2 regions of the Streptomyces sp. NPDC097619 genome follow, and region 1 is predicted to be linked to the other one. Evidence: predicted binding sites of a transcription regulator. Region 1 holds the regulator's gene; the other holds the start of a gene.
What was found. The regulator HrcA, encoded in region 1, represses chaperone genes, less so after heat shock. The targets are predictions, from matches to a motif close to TTNGCACTCNGNNNNNCNGAGTGCNAA.
Positions count from the first base shown of each region.

Region 2: the regulator HrcA is predicted to act here: its motif matches at 8,173-8,199, upstream of groL (chaperonin GroEL).

Region 1 is NZ_JBEOSD010000106.1:16,854-27,458, reverse strand. It holds gene hemW (radical SAM family heme chaperone HemW) at 1-721, shown strand, start outside; gene ABTZ17_RS25285 (DUF3097 domain-containing protein) at 768-1,601, opposite strand; gene ABTZ17_RS25280 (MBL fold metallo-hydrolase) at 1,630-2,355, opposite strand; gene hrcA (heat-inducible transcriptional repressor HrcA) at 2,538-3,554, shown strand; gene dnaJ (molecular chaperone DnaJ) at 3,555-4,691, shown strand; gene ABTZ17_RS25265 (nitronate monooxygenase) at 4,943-6,007, shown strand; gene ABTZ17_RS25260 (16S rRNA (uracil(1498)-N(3))-methyltransferase) at 6,060-6,806, shown strand; gene ABTZ17_RS25255 (histidine triad nucleotide-binding protein) at 6,935-7,294, shown strand; gene ABTZ17_RS25250 (ribonuclease Z) at 7,301-8,206, shown strand; gene ABTZ17_RS25245 (carbohydrate kinase family protein) at 8,570-9,697, shown strand; gene ABTZ17_RS25240 (PhoH family protein) at 9,930-10,605, shown strand, end outside.
Region 2 is NZ_JBEOSD010000007.1:34,228-52,279, forward strand. It holds gene ABTZ17_RS03420 (extracellular solute-binding protein) at 1-1,108, shown strand, start outside; gene ABTZ17_RS03425 (DUF3263 domain-containing protein) at 1,193-1,627, shown strand; gene otsB (trehalose-phosphatase) at 1,648-2,496, shown strand; gene ABTZ17_RS03435 (alpha,alpha-trehalose-phosphate synthase (UDP-forming)) at 2,784-4,169, opposite strand; gene ABTZ17_RS03440 (glucosyl-3-phosphoglycerate synthase) at 4,311-5,261, opposite strand; SAM riboswitch class I at 5,509-5,666, shown strand; gene thrC (threonine synthase) at 5,660-6,961, shown strand; gene ABTZ17_RS03450 (MoaD/ThiS family protein) at 7,000-7,278, shown strand; gene ABTZ17_RS03455 (cold-shock protein) at 7,822-8,025, shown strand; gene groL (chaperonin GroEL) at 8,365-9,984, shown strand; gene ABTZ17_RS03465 (Uma2 family endonuclease) at 10,278-10,880, shown strand; gene ABTZ17_RS03470 (PTS transporter subunit EIIC) at 10,885-12,432, opposite strand; gene murQ (N-acetylmuramic acid 6-phosphate etherase) at 12,609-13,526, opposite strand; gene ABTZ17_RS03480 (MurR/RpiR family transcriptional regulator) at 13,541-14,485, opposite strand; gene ABTZ17_RS03485 (DUF8819 family protein) at 14,610-14,990, shown strand; gene ABTZ17_RS03490 (DUF4031 domain-containing protein) at 15,006-15,308, shown strand; gene ABTZ17_RS03495 (Cmx/CmrA family chloramphenicol efflux MFS transporter) at 15,442-16,728, opposite strand; gene ABTZ17_RS03500 (HD domain-containing protein) at 16,958-17,611, opposite strand; gene ABTZ17_RS03505 (copper homeostasis protein CutC) at 17,800-18,052, shown strand, end outside.

The sequences.
Region 1 (10,605 bases):
CCACACCCCGGGGCGCCCCGAAGCCTGCGTGGGCGAGGCCCGCGCCGCCGGCTTCGAGCACGTCAACCTCGACCTGATCTACGGCACCCCGGGGGAGTCCGACGCCGACTGGCGGGCCTCCCTGGACGCGGCCCTCGGCGCCGGACCCGACCACATCAGCGCCTACGCCCTGATCGTCGAGGAGGGCACCCAGCTGGCCCGGCGGATCCGCCGCGGCGAGGTCCCCATGACCGACGACGACGTGCACGCCGACCGCTACCTGATCGCCGACGAGGTCCTCGCCGCGGCCGGCTACTCCTGGTACGAGGTGTCCAACTGGGCCACCACCGAGGCCGGACGCTGCCTGCACAACGAGCTGTACTGGCGCGGCGCCGACTGGTGGGGGGCCGGACCGGGCGCCCACAGCCACGTGGGCGGGGTCCGCTGGTGGAACGTCAAGCACCCCGGCGCCTACGCGGCCGCCCTCGCGGAGGGCCGCTCCCCGGGCGCGGGCCGCGAGCTCCTCTCCGAGGAGGACCGGCGCGTGGAACGGATCCTGCTGGAGCTGCGCCTCGTGGAGGGCGTGCCGCTCTCCCTGCTGGCCCCCGCGGGCCTGGCGGCGGCCGGGCGGGCGCTGGCGGACGGGCTGCTGGAGGCGGAGCCGTACGCCGAGGGGCGGGCCGTGCTCACCCTGCGGGGCCGGCTGCTGGCCGATGCCGTGGTGCGGGACCTGGTGGACTGAGGCCCGCGGGGCGGGTCCGGAGGCTCGGCCCCCGGACCCCCGCGCCTCATCCGGTCGGGCCGGAACCCTCCGCCGTGACGAAGTCGATGAGTTCCTCCACGCGTCCCAGGAGGGCGGGGTCCAGGTCCCGGTAGGAGGTCACCTTCGACAGGATGTGCTGCCAGGCGGCGCCGGTGTTCTCCGGCCAGCCGAGGGCCCGGCAGACGCCCGTCTTCCAGTCCTGGCCGCGCGGGACCCGGGGCCAGGCCGGGATGCCCACCGCGGAGGGCTTCACGGCCTCCCACACGTCGATGTAGGGGTGGCCCACCACCAGGACGTGCGGATCCGTCACCGTCGCCGCGATGCGGGACTCCTTCGAACCGGTCACCAGGTGGTCCACCAGGACGCCCAGCCGGGCGTCGGGGCCGGGGGCGAACCCGGCGACCACCGCGGGCAGGTCGTCCACGCCCTCCAGGTACTCCACGACCACGCCCTCGACGCGCAGGTCGTCGCCCCAGACCTTCTCCACCAGCTCCGCGTCGTGCCGGCCCTCCACATAGATCCGGCCCGCCCGAGCCACCCGCGCCCGGGCGCCCGGCACCGCCAGGGAGCCGGAGGCGGTGAGACGCGGTCCGGCCGGGGCGGCCGGGGCCCGGGAGGGGCGGACCAGGGTGACCGGCACCCCGTCCAGCAGGAAGCCGCGCGGCTCCAGAGGGAAGGCCCGGTGCTTGCCGAAGCGGTCCTCCAGGGTGACGGTGCCGCCCTCGCAGGCCACCACGGCCCCGCAGAAGCCCGTACCGGCCTCCTCGACCACCAGGTCGCGGTCGGCCGCCACCTCGGGGACGGGGCGGGCGGCGCCGCGCTTCCAAGGCGGGGTCAGGTCGGCTGAGTACTCACGCATTCGTACGACAGTAGGGAGAGGGTCCCGGTCAGGCGGGCGACACGCCGAAACGCGCGGCCAGTGTGGCGCGTTGCGCACGGACGAACCCGGCCGACACCACCGCCCCGTGTCCGGGCACGTACAGGGCCTCCTCGCCGCCCAGTGACAGCAGCCGGTCCAGGGCCGCGGGCCACTGCGAGGGAACGGCGTCGGGGCCGGCCTGGGGCTCCCCGGACTCCTCGACCAGGTCCCCGCAGAACACCACCTCCCGCTCCCCGGGCACGAACACCGCGAGGTCGTGGCCGGTGTGCCCGGGGCCCACGTTCGCCAGCAGCACCTGGAGCCCGCCCAGGTCCAGGGTCCACTCCCCGGACACCGGGTGCTTCGGCAGCACGAGCTGTTCCGCGGAGTCCTCGGCGTCGGCCTCCGGCAGGCCGTGCCGCACGGCGTCCTGTCGGAGCACCTCGCGCTCGGAGTCCAGCAGCCCGGCCAGTCCCACCGCGCCGAACACCTCGGCCCCGGAGAAGGCCGCGGCCCCCAGGACATGATCGAAGTGGCCGTGGGTGAATGCGATATGGGTCACGTGCCGACCGGTCAGCCGCTCCGCCTGCCCGCGGATCCCGGCGCCCTCCCGGACGCTCGACCCCGGGTCGACCAGCAGCACCGAACGCTCGCCCACCACCAGTCCCACGGTGCAGTCCCACCCCGGGAGCCTGCGCCGGCCGACCCGTCCGGTCAGCCGTTCCCAGCCCGCCTCTTCCCAACGCACGTCCATGCCGCGACGCTACCCTGACGGGCGCGGCCGAGCCGCCCTTGCTAGGGGTGTACCTCCCCGCCGTACACTGACCGGGGGTTCTCTGGCACTCGTCAGCGCCGAGTGCCAACGTGCCGGACCGACAGGGGGCCGGTGCGACCGGGGGCGACCCGGACCGGGATCACAAGCTGGAGGTGCGCGCGATGCTGAGCGAACGCAGGCTCGAGGTGCTGCGCGCCATCGTCCAGGACTACGTCGGGACCGAGGAGCCGGTCGGCTCCAAGGCGCTCACCGAGCGGCACCGGTTGGGCGTCTCGCCCGCCACCGTGCGCAACGACATGGCGGTGCTGGAGGAGGAGGGCTACATCGCCCAACCCCACACCAGCGCCGGACGCATCCCCACGGACAAGGGCTACCGCCTCTTCGTGGACCGGCTCGCGGGGGTCAAGCCCCTCTCCACCCCGGAGCGGCGGGCCATCCAGAACTTCCTCGACGGGGCCGTGGACCTCGACGACGTGGTCGGCCGCACGGTGCGGCTGCTCGCGCAGTTGACCCGGCAGGTGGCGGTGGTCCAGTACCCCTCGCTCACCCGCTCCACGGTCCGCCACGTCGAACTGCTCGGCCTGGCCCCGGCCCGGCTGATGCTGGTGTTGATCACCGACACCGGGCGGGTCGAACAGCGCATGGTCGACGCGCCCGCGCCCTTCGGCGAGGCCGCCCTGGCCGACCTGCGGGCGCGGCTCAACAGCCGGGTGGTCGGGCGGCGGTTCGCCGACGTCCCCACCCTGGTGCAGGACCTGCCCGAGCAGTTCGAGGTCGAGGACCGCGGCACCGTACAGGTGGTCCTCGCCATCCTGTTGGAGACGCTGGTCGAGGAGACCGAGGAGCGGTTGGTGATCGGGGGGACCGCCAACCTCACCCGCTTCGGGCACGACTTCCCCCTGACGATCAGGCCGGTGCTGGAGGCCTTGGAGGAGCAGGTCGTGCTCCTCCGGTTGCTCGGCGAGGCCAATGAATCGGGCATGACGGTGCGAATCGGACATGAGAACGCCTATGAAGGGCTGAACTCCACGTCCGTCGTGTCGGTCGGCTACGGTTCGGGCGGCGAGGCAGTCGCCAAACTCGGCGTGGTCGGACCGACCCGCATGGACTACCCCGGAACGATGGGAGCGGTACGCGCAGTGGCACGTTACGTCGGACAGATCCTGGCGGAGTCGTAAGTGGCCACGGACTACTACGCCGTACTCGGCGTGCGCCGCGACGCATCGCAGGACGAGATCAAGAAGGCCTTCCGCAAGCTCGCCCGCGAGCTGCACCCGGACGTCAACCCCGATCCCAAGACGCAAGAGCGTTTCAAGGAGATCAACGCGGCGTACGAGGTGCTGTCGGACCCGCAGAAGAAGCAGGTCTACGACCTCGGCGGCGACCCGCTGTCCTCCTCGGGCGGCGGGGGCGCGGGCGGCTTCGGCGCCGGTGGCTTCGGCAACTTCTCGGACATCATGGACGCCTTCTTCGGACAGGCCTCCCAGCGCGGCCCGCGCTCGCGGACCCGCCGCGGCCAGGACGCGATGATCCGGCTGGACCTGGAGCTCGACGAGGCCGCCTTCGGCACCACCAAGGAGATCCAGGTCGACACCGCCGTGGTGTGCACGACCTGCTCCGGTGAGGGCGCCGCGCCCGGCACCTCCGCCCAGACCTGCGACATGTGCCGCGGTCGGGGCGAGGTCTCCCAGGTCACCCGCTCCTTCCTGGGCCAGGTCATGACCTCCCGGCCCTGCCCCCAGTGCCAGGGTTTCGGCACCGTGGTCCCGACCCCGTGCCCCGAGTGCGCGGGCGACGGCCGGGTCCGCTCCCGCCGCACCCTGACCGTCAAGATCCCGGCCGGCGTCGAGAACGGCACCCGGATCCAGCTCGCGGGCGAGGGCGAGGTCGGCCCCGGCGGCGGCCCCGCCGGCGACCTGTACGTGGAGATCCACGAGCTGCCGCACCCGGTGTTCCAGCGCCGCGGGGACGACCTGCACTGCACGGTCACCCTCCCGATGACGGCGGCCGCGCTGGGCACGAAGTGCCCGCTGGAGACCCTGGACGGCATGGAGGAGGTCGACATCCGGCCCGGTACCCAGTCCGGCCAGTCGATCCCGCTGCACGGGCGCGGCGTCACGCACCTGCGCGGCGGCGGCCGCGGCGACCTCATCGTGCACGTCGAGGTCCAGACCCCGGCCAAGCTGGACCCCGCGCAGGAGGACCTGCTGCGCCAGCTCGCCAAGCTCCGCGGCGAGGAACGGCCCATGGGCCAGTTCCAGCCCGGCCAGCAGGGGCTGTTCTCCCGGCTGAAGGACGCCTTCAACGGTCGCTGACGCCGAGTCCGCCCCGGGGCCCCTCGTCGGGGGTCCGGGGTGGTCCCCGGGTGGTGCCGCCGGCCCGGCCGGCAGGGGTTGTTCCCCCGCCTGAGGCACGCCTTCAACGGTCGCCTCCCACGGTCGCCGAGCCGTTTCCGCGCCCGCGGTCCCCGAGTCGGGGTCGCGGGCGCCGGCGCGTTCCGGGCGCCGACTATGCCAGGCGAAAGCACCGATTCGGACGGGGGCGGGCGACGTGGCACGATGCGCTCATGTCCTCCGCACTGAGCGGTCTGTGCCGCTATCCGATCGTGCAGGCGCCCATGGCGGGCGGCGCCTCCCGCCCCGAACTGGCCGCCGCCGTCTCGGACGCGGGCGGACTCGGCTTCCTCGCCGGGGGCTACAAGACCACCGACGGCATGTACCACGAGATCAAGCGCCTCCGGGCGCTGACCCCGCGCGCCTTCGGGGTCAACCTCTTCATGCCGCAGCCCGCCCTCGCGGACCCCGCCGCCGTCGCCACCTACCGGGGGCAGCTCGCGGGCGAGGCCGCCTGGTACGAGACCCCCCTGCCGGAGGACCCGTCGGAGGGCAGCACCGACGACGCCTACGAGGCGAAGGTCGCCATCCTGCTCGACGACCCCGTCCCGGTGGTCTCCTTCACCTTCGGCTGCCCGACCCCCGAGGTCCTGGCGGCCTTCGCCCGCGTGGGCACCCGCACCGTGGTCACCGTCACCTCCGCCGACGAGGCCCGGACCGCCCAGCGGGCCGGGGCCGTCGCCGTGTGCGTACAGGGCATCGAGGCGGGCGGCCACCAGGGCACCCACCGCGACGACCCGGAGGCCGACGGTTCCGGCTTCGGGCTGCTGGCCCTGGTCGCCCAGGTCCGCGAGGCGGTGGCGCTGCCCATCCTCGCCGCGGGCGGCCTGATGCGCGGGGAGCAGATCGCGGCCGTGCTGGCCGCCGGGGCCGAGGCCGCGCAGCTCGGCACCGCCTTCCTGGTGTGCCCGGAGTCCGGGGCCGCCGCGGTGCACAAGAAGGCCCTCACCGACCCGCTGTTCACCCGTACCGAGCTGACCCGGGCCTTCTCCGGGCGCCCGGCCCGGGGCCTGGTCAACCGCTTCCTGCGGGAGCACGGCCCCTACGCGCCCGCCGCCTACCCGCAGGTGCACCATCTGACCGCCGGCCTGCGCCGGGCCGCGGCCGCGGCGGGCGACCCGCAGGGCATGGCCCTGTGGGCCGGGCAGGGTCACCGGCTGGCCCGTACGATGCCCGCCGGGCAACTGGTCGAGGTGCTGGTGGCCGAGCTGGCCGAGGCCCGCGCCCGCCGCGACTGAGCGACCCGCGCCCGTCCGAGGGCCGTTCCCCCGATTCGAGGAGTACGCAGAGATGACCGCCCCGGTGTTCGTGGTGGAGAAGGTGCCCGCCGAGGGGCCCGGGTTCGTCCTGGACGGGCCCGAGGGGCGGCACGCCGTGTCCGTGAAGCGGCTGGAGCCGGGGGAGCGGGTGGTCCTCACCGACGGGGTCGGCGGCTGGGCGGAGGCCGTGGTGACCGCCGCCGAGGGCAAGGACCGGCTGGTGGCCGAGGTCCTCGCCGCCGGTACGGAGGAGCCGGCCGCGCCCCGCGTCACCGTGGTGCAGGCCCTCCCCAAGGGAGACCGCGGGGAGCTGGCGGTGGAGACCATGACGGAGACCGGGGTGGACGCCGTGGTGCCCTGGCAGGCGTCCCGCTGCATCACCCAGTGGCGCGGGGACCGCGGGGCCAAGTCGCTGGCGAAGTGGCGGAACACGGCGCGGGAGGCCGGGAAGCAGTCCCGTCGGGTCCGCTTCCCCGAGGTCGCCGAGGCCATGTCCACCAAGCAGGTGGCCGCCCTGTTGGCCACGGCCGACCTCGGCGTGGTCCTGCACGAGGACCGGGACGCCCCGAGCGAGGCCCTGGCCACCGCCGAGCTGCCCGCCGGCGGGCACATCGTGGTGGTCGTCGGCCCCGAGGGCGGGGTCTCCCCGGAGGAGCTGGCCGTCTTCGCGGAGGCCGGGGCCCGCCCCTACCGGCTGGGCCGCTCGGTGCTGCGGACCTCCACGGCGGGCACCGCCGCCGTGGCCGTGCTGCTGGCCCGCACCGGCCGCTGGTCCTGACCCCGGACGGTCGGAGCGGTCGGGGTCGCCGGAGGAGCGGGAGGGGCCGGTCGGGTCTCGCCGGGCCCGGCCCCGTCACCGGCGGATACGATGCCGGGACCGATCAACGGCACGGAGGGTGCGACCACATGCCAGGCGAACCGCAGGCGGACTGCCTGTTCTGCAAGATCGTCAAGGGGGAGATCCCCGCCACGGTCGTCCGCGAGACCGAGACCACGGTGGCCTTCCGGGACATCAACCCGCAGGCCCCCACGCACGTGCTGGTCATCCCGCGGCTCCACTACCCCGACGCCGCCTCCCTGGCCGCCGCAGAACCGACCGTCCTGGCCGACGTGCTGCGCGAGGCGGGCGAGGTCGCGGAGCAGGAGAAGGTGGCGGGCACCGGCTACCGCGTCGTCTTCAACACGGGTGCGGGCGCGGGCCAGACGGTCTTCCACGCGCACGCCCACGTGCTCGGCGGCCGCGGCCTCGAATGGCCCCCCGGGTAGTCCGCCGTGTCCGTACGCGAACTCGTCGTGCTCGGCACCGCCAGCCAGGTGCCCACCCGCCACCGCAACCACAACGGCTACCTGCTCCGCTGGGACGGCCAGGGGATCCTCTTCGACCCCGGTGAGGGCACCCAGCGGCAGATGCTGCGGGCCGGCGTGGCCGCGCACGACATCGACCGGATCTGCGTCACCCACTTCCACGGGGACCACTCCCTGGGCCTGGCCGGGGTGATCCAGCGGATCAACCTCGACCGGGTGCCGCACCCGGTCACCGCGCACTTCCCGGCCAGTGGGCAGAAGTTCTTCGACCGGCTGCGGTACGCCACCGCCTACCGGGAGACCGTCCACATCGCCGAGGAGCCGGTGTCCGAGGACGGTCCGCTCGCCGGGCCCGTGCCGTACCTGCTGGAGGCGCGGCTGCTCAGCCACCCCGTGGAGTCCTTCGGCTACCGGATCACCGAGCCCGACGGCCGCCGCATGGTGCCCGAGCTGCTGGCCCGGCACGGGATCAAGGGGCCGGACGTGGGCCGCATCCAGCGGGAGGGCTCCGTCGACGGGGTCACCCTGGAGCAGGTCAGCGAGGAACGGCCCGGCCAGAGCTTCGCCTTCGTGATGGACACCCGGCTCTGCGACGGCGTGACCGCGCTCGCCGAGGGCTGCGACATGCTGGTCATCGAGTCCACCTTCCTCGACGAGGACGAGCACCTGGCCGTCGAACACGGCCACTTGACGGTGGGTCAGGCGTCTCGGGTGGCGCGGGAGGCCGGGGTGAGGCACTTGGTGCTCACCCACTTCTCCCAGCGGTACTCCGACCCGGACGTCTTCGAACTCCAGGCCCGCGCGGCCGGGTTCGAGGGCGAGCTGACCGTGGCGCAGGACCTGCTGCGGGTCCCGCTGCCCAAGCGGAGGTAGGGGCCGGGGGCCGGCGCGGTACCGGCGCCGGCCCCCCGCCGCACTCCCGCCCGCGGGTCCCCCTCACCCGCTCCTCGCCCCTCCGCCCGCCCTCCGCCCGCCCGCCGTGCGCTCGCCCGCCGCGTCCGGCCGGGCGCGGACGGTGACGCCCGGGCCCCCGTGGCGGGAGGCACTTACAGAGACCCTCAAGCCCCGCCGGGCACCATCGGACGGAAGGTCGCTCCCGTCAGGACGCGAGAACCGGGGGTGATCTGGGACACACTTGGTTCAGTGCCCGCTTTGTGAGGGCAAAGCTGGCGTTCGTCCACGGCATTCCTGATCGTTGACCCTGCAGAAACGACCCCTCGGAACGGGGAGCACCACGTGAGCAGTCGGAATGGACAGCACTCGACGGGCCGGGCCGCGCTGGACCCGCTGAGGGAAGTACGGGCGTGGCAGGACCCGGTCTGCGACGTGTTCCTGACCGGCACGGTCTTCCTGGACATCATCTTCACCGGGCTGGACTCCGCCCCGGTCCGCGGCACCGAGTCCTGGGCCCGAGGCATGGGCTCCAGCCCCGGCGGCGTGGCCAACATGGCCACCGCCCTGGCCCGGCTCGGGCTGCGCACCTCCCTCGCCGCCGCCTTCGGGGACGACCACTACGGCGAGTACTGCTGGGACACCCTGGAGCAGGGCGAGGGCATCGACCTGTCCATGTCGCGGACCATCCCGGGCTGGCACTCCCCGGTCACCGTCTCCATGGCCTACGAGGGCGAGCGGACCATGGTCAGCCACGGCCACGAGGCGCCGCCGCCCGCCGGGCCCGGCCCCTTCCCGAACTGCCCGCCGCGGGCCCGGGCCGCCGTGGCCTCGCTGGAGCCGGGACGGACGGAGGAGTGGATCGCCGCCGCGGCCGGCCGGGGCTCCCGGATCTTCGCCGACGTGGGCTGGGACGACACCGGCCGCTGGGACCTGGACGGCCTGGCCGACCTGGCCCACTGCGAGGCCTTCCTGCCGAACGCCGCCGAGGCCATGCGCTACACCGGCACCCGCTGCCCGCGCGCGGCCGCGAAGGCGCTGGCGGAGCGGGTGCCGATCGCGGTGGTCACGATGGGCCCGGAGGGCTCGTACGCGGTGGACGGCCGGACCGGGGAGACCGCCCAGGTCCCCGGGATCACGGTGGACGCCCTCGACCCCACCGGGGCCGGGGACGTGTACGTGGCCGGCTTCCTGACCGGCACCCTGGCGGGCTGGCCGCTGGCCGACCGGCTGGCCTTCGCCGGGCTCACGGCCGCCCTCTCCGTCACCGAGTTCGGCGGATCCCTCTCGGCCCCCGGCTGGGAGGAGGTCGCCACCTGGTGGCGGCAGGTCCGGGGGCTCCCCGGCGGGGTCCCGGAGGAGCTGCGGCGCTACGGCTTCCTGGAGGACCTGCTGCCGGACTCGGCCCTGCGCGAACAGCGCGGCCCCCGCCGTCGGGCGGTCCCCACCCTCGGCTTCCCCGTGTCCGCCTGAGGGCCCGGACCCGGCGCGGGACCCGCCCGGCCCGCCTCCCGCGCGGATGCCGGGCCCCGGGGCCCGCCCGCGGTCCCGGCCCGCCCGGGACCCGCACGGCCGGGGGCCGCCGGAAGTGCGGCGGAAAACCCCTCTGGGCCCGCCCGCGGGCGTCGTACGCTTGGAAACCACAGAGGTCCTCGATCGGCGAGGCCCCTCCACAGGAGGTATGCGCAGGCCACAGTGCCGGCCCATGACTCAGACACCCATAGACCGGTCCCCCGCGGCGGGGCAGGCGCGAGCCCACTTCACCGTCCCCGCGAAGCACCCGATGGTGATGGTGCTCGGCTCGGGTGACGCCCTGCTGCGCACGATCGAGAACGCCTTCCCCGGTACCGACATCCACGTCCGGGGCAACCAGATCAGCGCGGTGGGGGACGCGGCGGAAGTCGCGCTCGTCCAGCGCCTGTTCGACCAGATGATGCTGGTGCTCCGCACCGGGCAGCCGATGACGGAGGACGCAGTGGAACGCTCGATCGCGATGCTCCGGGCCGACGGCGGAGACGGCGGGGAGGCCGTGCAGGAGACGCCCGCCGAGGTGCTCACGCAGAACATCCTCTCCAGCCGCGGCCGCACGATCCGGCCCAAGACCCTCAACCAGAAGCGCTACGTCGACGCCATCGACAAGCACACGGTCGTCTTCGGCATCGGCCCCGCCGGTACCGGCAAGACCTATCTCGCCATGGCCAAGGCGGTCCAGGCCCTGCAGTCCAAGCAGGTCAGCCGGATCATCCTGACCCGGCCCGCCGTCGAGGCGGGGGAGCGCCTGGGCTTCCTGCCCGGCACCCTCTACGAGAAGATCGACCCGTACCTGCGGCCGCTGTACGACGCCCTGCACGACATGCTCGACCCCGACTCCATCCCGCGGC
Region 2 (18,052 bases), on a different contig from region 1:
CTGGAAGGACCTCGCCGCCGCCTTCACCGCCGCCAATCCCGGCATCAAGGTCGACGTGTCGGTCTACTCCTGGGAAGAGGTCGACGCCAAGGTCGCCGCCCTCGACAAGGCGGGCGACGCCCCCGACATAGCCCAGATCGGCGCCTACGCCGACTACGCGGCCGCCGACAAGCTGTACTCCACCGACCAGCTCCTGTCGGTCACCACCGAAGCCGACTTCCTCGGCCCCCTCGCCGACGCCGGAAAGGTGCAGCGCGTCCAGTACGGGATGCCCTTCGTCTCCAGCACCCGCCTGCTCTTCTACAACAAGACCCTCTTCGAGAAGGCCGGCGTCAAGGAAGCCCCCACGACCTGGGACGAGCTCGAAGCCGCCGCCAAGAAGCTCAAGGGCACCGCCGCCGTCCCCTTCGCCCTGCCCTTCGGCCGCGAAGAGGCCCAGGCCGAGACCATGATGTGGCTGCTCTCCGGCGGTGGCGGCTACACCGACAGCGACGAGACGTACGCCATCGACTCCGTCGAGAACACCAAGACCCTCCAGTGGCTCAAGGAGCACCTGGTCGCCCCCGGCCTCACCGGCTCCGTCCCGCCCTGGCAGCTCAACCGGCAGGACGCCTTCGACGCCTTCACCCGCGGCGAGGTCGGCATGCTCAACGGCCACCCCACCCTCATGAAGCAGGCCGAGGCCAAGGGCGTGAAATACGGCATGGTCCCCATGCCCACCTACGACGGCCGCGAGCAGCCCGCCATGGGCGTCGCCGACTGGGTCATGGCCTTCAAGAGCGGCGGCCACCGCAAGGAGGCCGGCAAGTTCCTCGACTTCATGTACGAGCAGAAGAACGTCACCAAGTTCACCAGCACCTACGACCTGCTGCCCGTCACCACCAGCGGCTACCGGGCCGCCCTCGCCGCCCGCGGCGGCAGCGCCGACGACCTCCGCACCTTCCTCGGCACCCTGCCCACCGCCCGCCTCTACCCCGTCGGCAAGAAGTCCTGGGCGGCGGTCAGCGAGAACATCAAGCAGAACATCGGCAAGGCCGTGGCCCCCGACGGCCGCCCCGAGAAGGTCCTCGGCTCCGTGGCCGAGGTCGCCCGCACCTCCGGCGGCTGACCGGGCCGCCCGTCCCGTGCCCGTCCCACGCCCCTCCCGTCCCGTGCCGGGGCCGCCGTCGGCGGCCCCGGTTATGTTGGGGAGATGACGGACCAGGCGCCCGAAGGGCAGGACACGGGCTCCGGACCGACCGCGGACACGCAGGACACCACGGCCCCGGCCCCCGGAGCGACAGCGGGGACCCCGGAGGCGGACGGAACCTCGGGGGCGACGGACGGAACCCCGACGGCGGACGGAACCGCAGGGGCCCCTGAGGCGGCGGCTCCCGCCTCGGGTCCCGACCCGGCCCCCGCCCGGGGTCTCACCGAACGGGAGGCGGAGGTGCTCGCCTACGAGGCACGAGCCTGGCCCGGACCCGGAGCCAAGGAACGCGCCATACGCGAGGACCTCCGGATGTCCCCCGTCCGCTACTACCAGCTCCTCAACGCCCTCATCGACGACCCGCGGGCCCTCCGCCACGCCCCCGGCACCGTCCACCGCCTCCAGCGGATCCGTACGGAGCGGCGCGCCCGGCGCTGAGGCCCAGTAGGGTCGGAGCCATGGGGAGCCAACCGGACAGCCTGCCGACGCCCGCCACCGAACCCGGCCGCGAGGGCCTCGCCGCCCTCCTGCGCGCACCACGCCGCGCCGTGATCGCCCTCGACTTCGACGGGACCCTCGCCGAGATCGTCCCCGACCCCGAACGCGCCCGCGCCCACCCCGGCGCCGTACCCGCCCTCGCCGCCCTCGCCCCCCAGGTCCGCTCCGTGGCCGTGATCACCGGCCGACCGGCCGGGGTCGCCGTCCGCTACGGCGGCTTCGCCGGGGTCCCGGGCCTCGAACACCTCACCGTCCTCGGCCACTACGGCGCCGAACGCTGGGACGCCCGCACCGGCACCGTCAGCGCCCCCGCCCCGCACCCCGGGGTCGCCGGCGCCCGCGCCGAGCTGCCGGGCCTCCTCGACTCCCTCGGCGCCTGGCAGGGCACCTGGACCGAGGAGAAGGGGCAGGCCGTCGCCGTCCACACCCGACGCGCCGCCGACCCCACCGCCGCCTTCGAAGCCCTCCGCGAACCCCTCGCACAGCTCGCCCGGCGCCACGGACTCATCGTCGAACCGGGCCGCGCCGTCCTGGAACTGCGACCCCCCGGCATGGACAAGGGCGTCGCCCTCGCGGAATACCTGACGGAGACCGGGGCCGGAGCCGTGCTCTACGCCGGGGACGACCTCGGCGACCTGGCCGCCTTCGCCGCCGTGGAGAAGCTCAGGGCGGACGGGCTGCCGGGACTGCTCGTGTGCAGCGGCTCCACCGAAGTCCCCGAACTGGCCGCCCGGGCCGACCTCGTCCTCGACGGCCCCGCCTCGGTCGTCACCTTCCTCGCCGCCCTCGCCGAAGCCACCACCACCTGACGGCGCCGCTCCACCCACGACCCCGCCTGCTCCGCACCCGGCGCGCCTCAAACGCCGGCGGGGGCGCCCATCAAGCCCGCGCGGCGTTTGAGCGCATCGGTGAGGTGCACCCGAGCTCGGACGGGCCCCCATCCCAGCCCCGCCGGCGTTTGAGGCGACCGGTGAGCCGCGCCCGAAGACGTGCAGGCCCCATCCCAGCCCCGCCGGCGTTCGAGGCGATCGGTGAGGCGCGCCCGAGCACGGACGGGACCACCACCCCCAGCCCCACCCCTCCGGGAAGCCTCGGCTCAGACCCCCGCCCCACCCACATCGCTCAGCTGCCGCTCGAACCACCGCACCGGCGGCCACCCCACCCCCGCCACGGCCAACCGCTTCGTCCGCTCGGCCCGCTCCGCCCCCGCCATCGACAGGGCCTCGTGCAGCGCCCCCGCGGTCTCCGACACGTCGAACGGGTTCACCCCGATCGCGTCCTCACCCAGCTCCGCCCACGCCCCCGCCTCCCGCGAGAGCACCAGCGCGCAACCGGCCTCCGACACCACGGGGATCTCCTTGGCGACCAGGTTCATGCCGTCCCGCACCGGGTTCACCAGGGCCACGTCCGCCATCCGGTACACCGCCAGCGAGCGCGCGAAATCGTCCTGCACCGCCACCAGCACCGGACGCCAGTCCGCCGTGCCGAACTCCTCGTTGATCTCCTCCGCCACCCGGGCCACCTCCGCCGTGTACTCCCGGTACACCGCGAGGTCCTGCCGCGACGGGTACGCCGAGGCCAGGTGCACCACCCGGCCCCGCCACTCCGGCCGCGTCACCAACAGCTCCCGGTAGGCCAGCAGCCCGCGCACGATGTTCTTCGACAGCTCGGTGCGGTCCACCCGCACCACCGTCAGCAGTCCTTCCGTCTCCGCCCGCAGCTGCGCCAGCCGGTCCTCGACCTCCGGCCGGTGGGCCAGCTCCCGCAGCTCCTCCCCGTCCACGCCCAGCGGGTACACCGCGAGCCGCGGCCCCTCCCCGGGCGGGAACCCGGCGGCCTCCGCGCACCCCCGGAAGTCCGCCGCCCACCGCTCCGTGTGGAAACCGAGCAGGTCCGCGCCGAGCATCCCCTCCAACAGCTCCCGGCCGATGTCGGCGGGCAGCATCGCGAAGACGCCCGGGGCCGCCCACGGGGTGTGGGTGAAGTGGGCCGTCCGCAGGTCCGGGCGCAGTGCGCGGAGCATGCCCGGCACCAGCGCCAGGTGGTAGTCCTGCACGAGGACCGCCGCCCCCGGCGCGGCCCGTTCCGCGAGGGCCTCCGCGAAGGCCCGGTTGTACGCCCGGTAGCCCGCCCACCGCTCCCGGAAGGCCGCGTCGAAGACCGGCTCCCGCGGCACCTCCCACAGGTGGTGGTGGAGGAACCACAGCACGGAGTTCGCGATGCCGTTGTACGCGGCGTCGTAGACCTCCCCGGGCACGTCGAGCATCAGCACCCCCGGCTCGGACTCCCCGCGCCGCACCGCCTCCCGGTCCGCCTCCGACAGGGCCGCGCACACCCACACCGCGTCCGGCCGGTCCCCGAGGGCGGCGGACAGCCCCGAGACCAGTCCGCCCCCGCCGCGCCGGGCGACGAGGGCTCCCTCCTCGGTCAGGGAGTAGGAGAGCGGGCCACGGTTCGCTGCGACGAGCACCTGGGAAGCCATGCGGCCAACCTAGCCCGGCCCACCCGGGCTCAAACGTCCCCCGGACGCGCCGAGCCCCATGTCACACGGACACCCGGTCCCCCGCCACGCCCCCGCGCGACGCCCCGCGCCGCGCCGCCCGAAGCCCCCCGCCCCGCCCGCTCAGGCCACGCGCCGGGCCCGGTACTCCTCGATCTCCCGCATCGGCGGCCGCTCCTCCGTGTCCACCGGGTACGTCCGCGGCTCGAAACCCGCCTCGCCCCGCTCGAACTGCACCAGCTCGGGCCGCACCAGATGGCCCCGCGACAGCCGGACCTGAGCCGTCCGGTAGATCGCCGCCGCCATCCGGCCCAACGCCCGGCCGTCCTGGTGCCGGTGCACCCGGACCCCCACGTCCACCTGCGCCAACGCGTCCAGACCCACCGTGTGCAGGGCGTCCACCAGCAGCCCCAGCTCCACCCCGTACCCCACCGGGAACGGCAGCCGCTCCAGCAGCGACCGGCGCACCGCGTACTCCCCGCCCAGCGGCTGCACGAACCCGGCCAACAACGGCCAGTGCAGGTTCAGCAGCGGTCGCGCCACCAACTCCGTCACCCGGCCGCCCTGTCCCGGGGCGCTGCCCAGCGGCCGGTCGTACATCGCCTTGACGAACTGCACCTCCGGATCGGTCAGCAGCGGACCCACGATCCCGGACACGAACGCCGCCTCGAAGTCCCGCAGGTCCGCGTCCACGAAGCAGACCACGTCCCCCGTGGTCACCAGCAGCGACCGCCACAGCACCTCGCCCTTGCCCGGCACCGCCGGGATACGCGGCAGCACCTCGTCCCGGTGCACCACCCGCGCCCCGGCCTTCGCCGCCACCTCCGCCGTCCGGTCCGTGGATCCCGAGTCCAGCACCACCAGCTCGTCCACCAGGGGCACCGGCAGCCCGTCCATCAGCTCCCGCCGGACGACCGCGACGATCTCCCCGACCGTCGCCTCCTCGTTCAGGGCCGGCAGCACCACGCTCACGGTGGTGCCCGAGGCCCGTTTGGCGGCCGCCAGACGGGCGAGCGGGCGGTCGGCCGCCGACCAGGACCGGCGGGCAAGCCAGCGCTCCACCTCTTCCAGCACGGTCAGCACTCCCTGTCTGCGTGGTCCGCGCCGCCCCGTCGAGCGCGGCGGTCCGCGAATTCCGTTGTTTCCATGGTCTGGGCGGGTGTTGAGGACAGGAATGTGACCCATCTCGCGGATCGGACGACTGTCTCAACCACCCCGCCCTTCGGTTACAGTCTTGAACAACGCGGACGACCATCGCATGTCGGGGTCGCTCCGCGCACAAACGCCCGGCCGCGCCCACGTGCTTCCGCCGGTGCCATACCGCTCATCCAGAGGGGCAGAGGGACACGGCCCGTTGAAGCCCCGGCAACCCTCCAGTCGGTTATCTCGCGCATCCGCAACATGCCCGCGAGGCCACCACCGGCTAGGGAAGGTGCCAATTCCGTCTCGTGGCGACGTACGCCACGGGGAAGATGAGGAGAAAGGGCCTCGCCATCATGGCTGCACAGACCGCCACCCGTACCCGGACCGACCTCGGCCCCGCCACCGGACTCTCCTGTCGCGAGTGCGGAACCCGCTTCGAACTCGGCCCGATCTTCGCCTGCGTCGAATGCTTCGGCCCCCTCGAAGTCGCCTACGAGCTGCCGCTCGGCGACCCGGAGGCCCTCCGCGCCCGCATCGAGTCCGGCCCGAACAACATCTGGCGCTACGCCCCGCTGCTGCCCGTCCCCGCGGACGTCGCCGACAAGCCCAGCCTGAACCCCGGCTTCACCAAGCTCGTGGACGCGCGGAACCTCGCCAAGGCCCTCGGGGTCACCGGCAAGCTCTACGTCAAGGACGACTCCGGCAACCCGACGCACTCCTTCAAGGACCGCGTCGTCGCCATCGCCGTCGAGGCCGCCCGCGCCTTCGGCTTCACCACCCTCTCCTGCTCCTCCACCGGCAACCTCGCCGGCGCCGTCGGCGCCGCCGCGGCCCGCGCCGGCTTCCGCTCCTGCGTGTTCATCCCGCACGACCTGGAGCAGGGCAAGGTCGTCATGGCCGGCGTCTACGGCGGCGACCTCGTCGGCATCGAGGGCAACTACGACGACGTCAACCGCTTCTGCTCCGAGCTCATCGGCGACCCGCTGGGCGAGGGCTGGGGCTTCGTCAACGTCAACCTCCGCCCCTACTACGGCGAGGGCTCCAAGACCCTGGCCTACGAGATCTGCGAGCAGCTCGGCTGGCAGCTGCCCGACCAGCTCGTCATCCCGATCGCCTCCGGCTCCCAGCTCACCAAGATCGACAAGGGCCTCCAGGAGCTGATCAAGCTCGGCCTGGTCGAGGACAAGCCCTACAAGATCTTCGGCGCCCAGGCCGAGGGCTGCTCCCCGGTCTCCACCGCCTTCAAGGCCGGCCACGACGTGGTCCGCCCGCAGAAGCCGAACACCATCGCCAAGTCCCTGGCCATCGGCAACCCGGCCGACGGCCCGTACGTCCTGGACATCGCCCGCCGCACCGGCGGCTTCGTCGAGGACGTGGACGACACGCAGGTGGTCGAGGCCATCAAGCTGCTGGCGCGGACGGAGGGCATCTTCGCCGAGACCGCGGGCGGCGTGACCGTCGGCGTCACCCGGAAGCTCATCGAGAACGGGCAGCTCGACCCGTCCCTCACCACCGTGGTCCTCAACACCGGCGACGGCCTGAAGACCCTGGAGGCGGTGTCCGGGGACACCGGCCAGACCGCCGTCATCCGCCCCAGCCTGGACGCGTTCCGCGCCGCCGGCCTCGCCTGACCATCCCCTCGCCCTCGCACCCGGAAGGCAGTTCCGCCATGAGCGTCACCGTCCGCATCCCCACCATCCTGCGCACCTACACCGGCGGCCAGGCCGAGGTCCCCGCCGAGGGCGCCACCCTCGCCGAGGTCATCGAGTCCCTGGAGGCGAGCCACCCGGGCATCGCCGCCCGCGTCCTGGACGACCAGGGCAAGCTGCGCCGGTTCGTGAACGTGTACGTGAACGACGACGACGTCCGCTTCGAGGGCGGCCTCGACGCGGCCACGCCGGAGGGTGCCGGCATCTCGATCATCCCCGCGGTCGCGGGCGGCTGCTGACCGCCGGGTCGTTGATCTCCGGGTCCGCCGATCCACGGATGTGCTGATCCATCGGTCCACCCCGGTCGGAAGCTCCGGTTCCGGAGATCTTCCGCCGGGAGGGCCGATTCGGAACCGATAGTTCGGAATTCTGAATTCCGAAACGGATCCCCTGTTTTTCCGGGCGTCACCCCTGATTACCCCCTCCGCCAGAAGCGGAGGGGGTAATTCTGCTTGGTTGGACGCGGTAGGGTTGGGGTAGCGCCCCCTCCCGGAGTGTGCCCCGGACATATGTAGGGGTCGGGTCAGGGGCGACATCGGGCCAATGTGCTTGTGGCATATGGGTCTTGGGCGTGTTTTGTCCCGTCCGAGTTGCCCGGGAGTCCTCCGAAAAAGCGGCGATTGTCGACATATCTTCCTGTCTTGATTTCTCAGCGGAATGACCTGTTGCAGACCGCGTTGGTGCAGATACATTCAGCCGCGGTCGACGCGTTCCGGCGCAAGTTCTGACCCGGGACCGCGGAGTGCGGCCCCGCGCAAGGGCCAGTAACAGGGGAGTTAGGCATGGCTCAGGGCACCGTCAAGTGGTTCAACGCGGAGAAGGGCTACGGCTTCATCGCGGTCGACGGTGGTGCGGACGTGTTCGTCCACTACAGCGCGATCCAGATGGACGGCTACCGCACCCTTGAAGAAGGTCAGCGAGTCGAGTTCGAGATCTCGCAGGGCCAGAAGGGTCCGCAGGCGGACATGGTCAAGCTCGCCAGCTGAGCTCGGCGCGATCGACCACTGACGCTTACGTCGCGAGGGGCCCGCATCCCACCAGGGAGCGGGCCCCTCGCGCATGCCCGGACCCTTCCCGACCGGGTCGCGGCCCGCCCGGATCCCTGTCCCCGCTTGGCTCATCCGTGAGAGCCGCTTGCACTCGGGTGGGTCGAGTGCTAATCATTGGCGTTAGCACTCTCCGGGTGAGAGTGATAAAGACGAGGATCGAGTCGGTGAGGCTCGCGGGCCCGGCGGGGCAAGGAACCGCCAGGTGCGCAGGCCGTCCGTCGCGGGCGCCAGACACGGTCCGGAGCAATCCACCCCAGTCCGGGAGGACCACTTCACATGGCCAAGATCATCGCGTTCGACGAGGAGGCCCGGCGCGGTCTCGAGCGCGGCATGAACCAGCTCGCCGACGCCGTCAAGGTCACCCTTGGCCCCAAGGGTCGCAACGTCGTCCTTGAGAAGAAGTGGGGCGCCCCCACGATCACCAACGATGGTGTGTCCATCGCCAAGGAGATCGAGCTGGAGGACCCGTACGAGAAGATCGGCGCCGAGCTGGTCAAGGAAGTCGCCAAGAAGACGGACGACGTCGCCGGTGACGGTACGACCACCGCGACCGTCCTGGCGCAGGCGCTGGTCCGCGAGGGCCTGCGCAACGTCGCCGCCGGCGCCAACCCGATGGCCCTCAAGCGCGGCATCGAGAAGGCCGTCGAGGCCGTCTCCGGCGCCCTGCTGGAGCAGGCGAAGGATGTCGAGACCAAGGAGCAGATCGCTTCCACGGCCTCCATCTCCGCCGCCGACACCCAGATCGGCGAGCTCATCGCCGAGGCCATGGACAAGGTCGGCAAGGAAGGCGTCATCACCGTCGAGGAGTCGCAGACCTTCGGTCTGGAGCTCGAGCTCACCGAGGGCATGCGCTTCGACAAGGGCTACATCTCGGCGTACTTCGCCACCGACATGGAGCGTATGGAGGCGTCCCTGGACGACCCGTACATCCTCATCGTCAACTCCAAGGTCAGCAACGTGAAGGACCTCCTTCCGCTGCTGGAGAAGGTCATGCAGTCCGGCAAGCCGCTGCTGATCATCGCCGAGGACGTCGAGGGCGAGGCCCTGTCGACCCTGGTCGTCAACAAGATCCGTGGCACCTTCAAGTCCGTGGCCGTCAAGGCCCCGGGCTTCGGTGACCGCCGCAAGGCCATGCTCGGCGACATCGCCATCCTCACCGGTGGCACCGTCATCTCCGAGGAGGTCGGCCTCAAGCTGGAGAACGCGGGCCTCGACCTGCTGGGCCGCGCCCGCAAGGTCGTCATCACCAAGGACGAGACCACCATCGTCGACGGTGCCGGTGACAGCGACCAGGTCGCCGGTCGCGTGAACCAGATCCGCGCCGAGATCGAGAACTCCGACTCGGACTACGACCGCGAGAAGCTCCAGGAGCGCCTGGCGAAGCTCGCGGGCGGCGTGGCCGTCATCAAGGCCGGTGCCGCCACCGAGGTGGAGCTCAAGGAGCGCAAGCACCGCATCGAGGACGCCGTCCGCAACGCGAAGGCCGCCGTCGAGGAGGGCATCGTCGCCGGTGGTGGCGTGGCCCTGCTGCAGGCCACCCAGGTCTTCGAGAAGCTGGAGCTGGAAGGCGACGAGGCCACCGGTGCCGCCGCCGTCAAGCTGGCCCTCGAAGCCCCGCTGAAGCAGATCGCCGTCAACGCCGGCCTCGAGGGTGGCGTCGTGGTGGAGAAGGTCCGCAACCTCACCCCGGGTCACGGCCTCAACGCCGCCACCGGCGAGTACGTGGACCTCATCGCCGAGGGCATCATCGACCCGGCGAAGGTCACGCGCTCCGCGCTGCAGAACGCGGCCTCCATCGCCGCGCTGTTCCTCACCACCGAGGCCGTCATCGCCGACAAGCCGGAGAAGGCCGCCGCCGCTCCGGGCGGCATGCCCGGCGGTGACATGGACTTCTGATCGGCCCCACCGGCTGATCGGCTGTTCTCCGGGCCCGCACCCGCGGACCCACCGAGGGCGGCACCCCATCCCGGGGTGCCGCCCTCGGGCGTTTCCGGGTGCGGACGTTTCCGGGTGCCGACGTGATCCCCCCGGGGGTGCGGGCCGTGACCCCTTGCACCCGGGGCGCAGCACCGGCACGGGATCGCTGCGCCGCTCCTTCGAACGTGGGACGCTGGACCCCGAGCGGCGACCGTCCCGCCGCACCGCCGATCTGAGCTCCCGCACATGGGCCACAGGAGAGGGGACCCGCGATGACCGCTGCGATGGTCGAAGGCGACCACGGCTCCGACGGTCTGCCGTGGGACTACCTGCTGCAGAGCTGGCGCGAACTGGACGTGCCGGAGGGCTGGCGCGCCGAGATCGACGAAGGACGGATCACGTTGGTACCGCCTCCCCACCGACACCACAACAGCATCGCCGCCCGCCTCCAGCGCGCGCTCTACGGCGTCATGCCCCCGGAGTGGGACTGCTACCAGACCCTGGGCATCGAGGTGGCCCGACTCGGCAAGCTGTACGTCCCCGGCCTCGTGGTGATGCCCACGGACGTGGTCGACGACGTGGATCCCGAAGTCAGCGCCCCCGTGGACGCCGCCGAAGCACTGCTCATCGTGGAGATCACCTCCAAGGGCAACGCGGAGGACGACCGAAAGAAGAAGCTCTGGGCCTACGCGCACGCCCCGGTGCCGGTCTACCTCCTGGTGGACCGCTTCGACCCGACCGGGCCGACCGTCACCCTCTACACCGGGCCGGAGAACGGTGCGTACAAGCACGCCGAGCGGGCCGCCTTCGGCGACCCGCTCGTGCTGCCCGAGCCCTTCTCGCTGGAGGTGGACTCCGCCGGGTTCCCCCGGTGAACCGTCAGGTCAGGGCGGGTTCCTTCGAGGCGGGGCCCGTCGTGCCCGGCGCGCCCGGGCCGTCGGAGGCGGGGGCGTCCTTCGCGGCGGGGGTCGGGTCGTCGCCCGTGTTGAACTCCGTGAGCATCTCCGGGGTGAAGCCGAAGAAGTACGTGGCCAGGAAGCCGACCAGGTAGCCGACGAGCAGGCCGCCCGCGTAGATCGCGACGGTGGTCAGCAGCGAACCGGAGCCGTCCAACAGCGGGAACAGCGCCCAGCCCGAGGGGCCGATGGCGGTGGAGCCGAAGGCGTCACCGAGCTGGTTGAAGAGGCCGACGAAGGCCCCGCCGGCCGCGCCGCCCACGCAGGCGGTGACGAAGGGGCGGCCCAGCGGCAACGAGACCCCGTAGATCAGCGGTTCGCCGACGCCCAGGAATCCGGCCGGGAGCGCGGACTTGATCGTGGCGCGCAGCGAGCCGTTGCGGGGGAGCTTGAAGTAGACGGCCACGGCCGCGCCGACCTGGCCCGCGCCCGCCATCGCCAGGATCGGCAGGAGCACGGTGTAGCCCTGCTGCTCGATGAGGGTGGTGTGGATCGGGATCAGCGCCTGGTGCAGGCCGAGCATGACCAGGGGGAGGAACAGCCCGCCGAGGACCAGCCCGGCGAAGGAGCCACCGGTGTCGAGCAGCCAGTTCGCGAAGTCGCCGATGGCCTGCGAGACCTCACCGGCCAGGAACATCAGGCCGAAGATCGTGACGAGCCCGGAGATCAGCACCGTGAGGGTGGGGGTGACCAGGACGTCCAGGGCTTCGGGGACCCAGCGGCGACACCACTTCTCCACGTACACCGCGAGCAGCGCCGCGGCGAGCGCGCCCAGCACACCGCCCTGGCCGGGGGAGAGCGCCAGCCCGAAGGCGGTGATCTTGGCGACCCCGGGGAAGACGATGATCGCCGCCACCGCACCGCCCAGGATGGGCGTCCCGCCGAACTCCTTGGCCGTGTTGTAGCCGACGAACACCGCGATCAGCGACATGAACCCGGAGGCCATCGCGGCGAGTGCGGGCACCAGGGCGGGGGCCCAGCCGAGGTTCGTGAGCAGGCCGTTGAGGCCGGCGATGATGCCGCAGCCGATGAGGGCCGGGATCAGCGGGACGAAGATGTTCGCGATCCGGCGCAGGAACAGCTTGAACGGGGTGGCGTTCTTCGCCTTCTGGGCCTGCTTGATCGCGGCGCCCTGGGCGGCGAGTTCCTCGGCACCGGCGGCCTGACCCGGGGCGCTCCCGGCCGTGGGGGCGGCGGCGGGGGCGGCGGCTCGGGCCTCGGCGACCAGGGCCTCGAACTCGGGGGTGACCCGGGCGACGGTGCCCGGGCCCAGCACGATCTGGTACGTGTCGTCCTCGACCACGCCCATGACGGCCGGAACGGCCTTGAGGGCCTCGTCCTGCACGAGCGAGCGGTCGCGCAGTCCGATCCGGAGCCGGGTCATGCAGTGGGCGATGGAGGTGATGTTGGACGGGCCGCCGACGAGCGGAAGGATCGCGGCGGCGGTGGCGCGGTTCTTGTCTGTGGCCATGGTGAGTGCCTTGCTTTGGGGGTGCGGGCAGATCGGGTGGCTGGGCGGGGACGGTCGGGGCTGGGGCTGGGTGGTGGGTGATCGTGCAATGTCACGTGCGGTGTTGCACGGTGACGTGCGACGTCGTACGCGGTGAGCGGGTCGTGCGGGTGGGGCAGGTCGGTGGGGCGTACGGGTCAGGGGGCCGCGGTCAGTGCGGCGCGCAGGTGGCCCTCGGACTCGGTGAGGAGTCGGGCGGCGGTGGCGGCGTCCACGCGTGCGAGGAGGACGAGGATGGCCTGCTTGACCTCGCCGCCGGTGGCGGTGAGCGCCGCCTCGATCTCCTGGTCGGGGGCGTCGGTGGCGAGGGCCACGATCCGCCGGGACCGGGCGCGCAGCTTCTCGTTGGAGGCCCGCAGGTCCACCATCAGGTTCCCGTAGGTCTTGCCCAGCCGGATCATCGTGAGCGTCGAGATCAGGTTGAGGACCAGCTTCTGCGCGGTGCCCGCCTTGAGTCGGGTGGAGCCGGTGAGGAGTTCGGGTCCGACCACGACCTCGATGCCGTGTTCCGCGGCGGCGGCCAGGGCGCTGTCGGCGTTGCAGGACAGGCCGACGGTGAGGGCGCCGCGGTCGCGGGCGAAGGCGACGGCTCGGATGGCGTAGGGGGTGCGTCCGGAGGCGGAGATGCCGATGACGGTGTCGGCCTCGGTGAGGCCGAGGGCGGTCAGGTCGGCGGCGGCCAGCTCCGGGGAGTCCTCGGCGCCCTCGACGGCCTTGACCATGGCGGAGGGGCCGCCCGCGATGAGGCCGATGACCTGCGCGGGGTCGGTGTTGAAGGTGGGCGGGCATTCGCTGGCGTCGAGGACGCCCATGCGGCCGGCGGTGCCCGCGCCCGCGTAGACGAGGCGTCCGCCGCGGGCCATCCGGGCGGCGATGGCGTCGATGGCGGCGGCGATCTCGGGGAGCCGTTCGGCCACGGCGGCGGGGACGGTGGCGTCCTCGGCGTTCATGGCGCGGGCGATGTCGAGGGTGGACTGCCGGTCGATCTCGGCGAGTTCGGGGCGGAACGCCTCGGTGGTCAGGGTGTCGAGCTGGGCGCGGAGTTCGGCGTACATGGCGGTGCTCGTTCCTAGCGTGCGGAGTGGCGGGGGATGAGGGCTTGGTAGGAGGCGGTCAGGGCGGGGGCGGCGGTCTCGTGGGTGCGCTGGGCCACGCCGACGAACAAGCAGTCCACGACGAGGAGTTGGCTGGTGCGGCTGGACATGGCGGCGGGGCGGAGGGTGCTTTCGCGGGCGGCGGAGGTGGCCAGGACCAGGTCGGCGTGGCGGGTGACGGGGCTGTCGGGGCGGCTGGTGACGGCGAGGGTGGTGGCTCCGCGTTCGAAGGCGGCGCGCAGGGGGTCGATGACGTCGCCGGTGGTGCCGGAGTGGGTGACGGCCACGGCGACGTCGCCGGGTCGCAGTTGCACGGCGTTGGTCATGGCGAGGTGGGGGTCGCTGTGGGCGTGGGCGACGAGGCCGATGCGGAGGAGCTTCTGGGCCAGGTCCTGGGCGACGAGCGCGGAGGCGCCGACGCCGTAGATGTCGGTGCGGCGGGCGCCGGCGAGGGCGGTGACGGCGGCGTCGAGGGCGGCGAGGTCGAGTCCGGCGGCGGTGTCGGCGAGGGTGGCGCGTTCCTCGGCGGCGAGTTTGGCGACCACGTCGGCGAGGGGGTCGTCGACGGTGATGTCGGCGGTGACGGCGGGGGTGGAGTCGGCGTCCTGGCGGGCGGCGAGGGCGGCGAGGGCGAGCCGGAGTTCCTTGTAGCCGGGGTAGCCGAGGATCCGGGCGGTGCGGACGACGGTGGCCTCGCTGGTGCCGGTGTGTTCGGCGAGGGCGGTGACGGTGAGGGTGGCGCAGCCGGCGGGGTCGGCGGCCAGGGCCTCGGCCACGCTCTGCATGGAGCGGGTCATGGAGGGGGCGAGGCTGCGGATCCGGGCCTGGAGGGCGGCGGGGGCCGTGGGCGCCGGGGTGGCGAGGGGGGCGGGGGTCGCCCCGGCGACATCCGTGAAAGTTTTCTTCTGCTGCGTGCTCACGTGATGAAAGATATTTTCAGAGGCGGGTGGGGGTCAACGGTCGTCGGTCATCGGATCCGCGTGTCGTTCCCGGGGGGAACGGGGGTCCTTCGCCACTTGACTCCGTTCGGGCCACAATGGCCGCATGGACCACGCGACCCCCTTGACCCCGTTGGAGAAGGCGCTTCACGCCGCCCGTGCCCTGGTGCTCGCCGATCTCGTCGCGGGCGAGGTCGCAGATGCCTCTGTCGTCTCGCTGGTCGAGGATTCGGTGGAACACCGCCGCTGGTGGGTGGAACAGTGGCCCGAGGGCATCGACTACCTGCCCGGCCTGGTCGCCCAGGACGTGCAGGACGCCCTGTTGGAGAAGTACGGCCGCTGGCCGCTGTGCCCGGTGTGCGGGCACGGTGATCCGCACGCGTTGGACGTGGAGCCGGAGCTGGGCCCCGATCCGCACTGGGTGTGCGGCAAGGCGGGGGTGAAGGTCGCTTCGGTGGGGATGTTGGGAGGGGTGTTCGGCCGGTGAGGGTGCGGTGACGCCGTGACGCTGTACATCGACGCGCCGACCTGGCCGGGGCACGGCCGGATGTGGTCGCACCTGGTCAGCGACGTGTCCTTCGAGGAGCTGCACGCCTTCGCGGCGGCGCTGGGGGCTCCGCCGCGGGCCTTCGACGGGGACCACTACGACCTGCCCGAGGAGCGGTACGCGGACGCCGTGGCCGCCGGAGCGGTGCCGGTCGGGAGCAAGGAGCTGCTGCGGCGGCTGACCGGGGCCGGACTGCGGCGCCCGAAGGGCCGCCGGGCCGAGGGCCTGCCGGTGCCACGGGGAGCGGACGGGACCTGAGGGAGGGGAACGGCGACGGGCGGGGTGCCGGAGCACCCCGCCCGTTCACGTGTCACGGTGCACTGTCACCGTTCACGCTGCCGTGTCACCTGTCACGCTGCGGCGCCACCGGTCACCGGCCGCCGATCGCCGGTCATCGCTCGCCCGGCACGGCTCCCGTGGCTCCCGCCGGTGCGGGTGCGGCCGCCGGTGCCGGTTCCGACAGGGGGGCGGGTACGGTCGCCGTCCGGTCGCCGGGAGAGGCGGTCACCAGCTTCGTACGCGACGGGCCGCGGCCGTGCCGGTCCCAGCGCAGGGCGAGGGCGGTCAGTCCCAGGGCCGTGACGGTCATCGCGGCGCCCGCCCAGGCGGTGGCGGAGAAGCCGAGCCCGGCGTCGATGACCGTACCGCCGAGCCAGGGGCCGCCGGTGTTGCCGAGGTTGAAGGCGGCCGTGGTGGTGGCCCCGGCGAGGGTGGGGGCGGCGCCGGCCACATTGAACATGCGGGCGTTCAGGGCGGGGGCGGTGAAGAAGGCCGAGACGCCCAGCAGGAAGGAGAGCAGCACGGCGGCCACCGCGTACTGCCCGAGCACGGCCAGGACGGCGAGGAAGACGGTGGAGGCCGTGATGCCCCACAGCATCACCCCGAACAGGTGGGCGTCGGCGACCCGGCCGCCGATCGTGGTGCCGACGAGCGCGCCGAGCCCGAAGAGGCCGAGGACCCACGGCACCCAGGCCGAGTCCAGCCCGGCCACGTCGGTGAGCAGCGGGGCGAGGTAGCTGAAGGCGCAGAAGACGCCGCCCGCGGCGAGCGCCGTCACGGCGATCGCCACCCACACCTGTCGGTCCCGGTAGATCCGCAGCTCGCGGGCGATGCTGGGCTTCTCCGCGGGCAGCGGGATGGGCGGGATCCGCAGCAGCAGGCCGACGAGGGCGATCGCGGAGGCGGCGGCCACGGCCCAGAAGGCCGAGCGCCAGCCCCAGTACTCGCCGAGGAAGGCGCCCGCGGGCACGCCGAGCACGTTGGCGATGGACAGTCCGCCGATCATGACGGCCATGGCGCGGGCCCGGGCGTCGGCGGGAACCATGGCGATGGCCACGGCCGCGCCCACCGCCCAGAACCCGGCGCAGGCCAGTGCGGCGACCACGCGCGAGGCGAAGAGGAGCTCGTAGCTGGGGGCGAGGGCGCCGGCGACCTGTCCGAGCCCGAAGAGGGTGATCAGGGCGACGAGGGTGGTGCGGCGGGGGAGCCGCAGGGTGGCCACGGCGAGCAGCGGTGCGCCGATGACCATGCCGACCGCGAAGGCGGATATGAGCAGTCCGGCTCTCGGGATGCTGACGCCCATGTCCTCGGCGATGGGCGGGAGCAGCCCGGAGAGCATGAACTCGCTCGTGCCGAGTGCGAAGACGGACAGGCCGAGGACGTAGACGGCGACGGGCATACGGGGACGTTCGGCGGCTGTGGGCATGAAACGGATCAACCGGTCCGGGTCCGCTCCCATTCCCGGAATCCGGTCTTCCGCCCGGGATCCGTCAGGTCCGTGCCCGGATGTTTCCGCAGGGTGGCGGGGGTGTGGCGGCGGTTCGGCGAGGGGGTGACGGGAGGCCCGGAGGGCTTGACGGGCGGCTGCTGTCTTCTGCCCCGGGTGGCGGTTCCGGAGGGCGGCGGTTTCAGAGGGTGGCGAGTTCGGCGGTGAGGTTGCGGCGGGCCACGGCCTCCCAGTGCGCGGTGCCGTAGGGGGTGCGGTAGAGCCGGGGCAGGTCGAGGAGCTGCCGCAGCACGGCGGCGCGGCCCTCCTTGAAGAGGTGCTCGGGCACGAAGGAGTACTCCTCCCGGACGGCGGCCACGTACGCGGCGTAGGCGTCGGGGCCGCCCGCGAGCACGGCGAGGTCGGCGTCGCAGAGGACCTCGCCGTTGGTGTCCCCGGGGGCCGGGTCGTGGGTGACGGTGAGCCGGACCAGGCGGGCCACCTCGGCGGTACGGGCCGGGGAGACGCCCAGCTCGGCGAGGGCGCGTTCGGCGAGGGCGGCGCTGCGCTCCTCGTTCTCGGAGCGGTCGGGCCGGTAGACGGCGTCGTGGAACCAGGCGGCGAGCCGGACCGCGGCCGGGTCGGCGGCGTACGCGGCCAGGGTGTCGACGTGATCGAGTACCACCGCAAGGTGCAATGTGGTGTGGTACCGCCGCTGCGGCTCGGCCCAGGCGCCGAGCAGCCGTGCCGCGTACGGGGCGGGGTCCGGGTCCGCCGCCCCGGCCGGGGCGTCCTGGCGGGCGGCGGTGACGGTCTCGTGCCAGCGGGCGGTGAGCCGCTCGGTGTCGGTCAGCATGGCGCCATTCTGCTGGGGCTCCGGGCGGGCGCGGTGGGGGGCGGGTGGCGGTGGCGTGAATGTGCTGGTGGAACGCCCGGCCGCGCCCGTACCCTGTAATTGGACTAGACCTATTTTCCATACCAGCAGCTAACCGGGCTTTCTGGTTTAACGAGCATCTTTCGAGCAATCCGAAGGGATGACGCCACATGAGCAACCGTGCAGTCCTGGAGGTGATCGCCCTCAACGCCGAGGACGCGATCGCGGCCCAGGCCGGTGGGGCGGACCGTCTGGAACTGGTCACCGACATGGCGGCGGACGGTCTGACCCCGCCCCGGGAGACCTTCGCGGAGATCCGGGCGGCCGTCGACATCCCGCTGCGCGTCATGCTCCGTGCGGCCGACGGCTTCGCGGCGGGCGGCCCCGCCGCCCTGGAGGCGCTCGTGGCCTCGGCACGGGCGC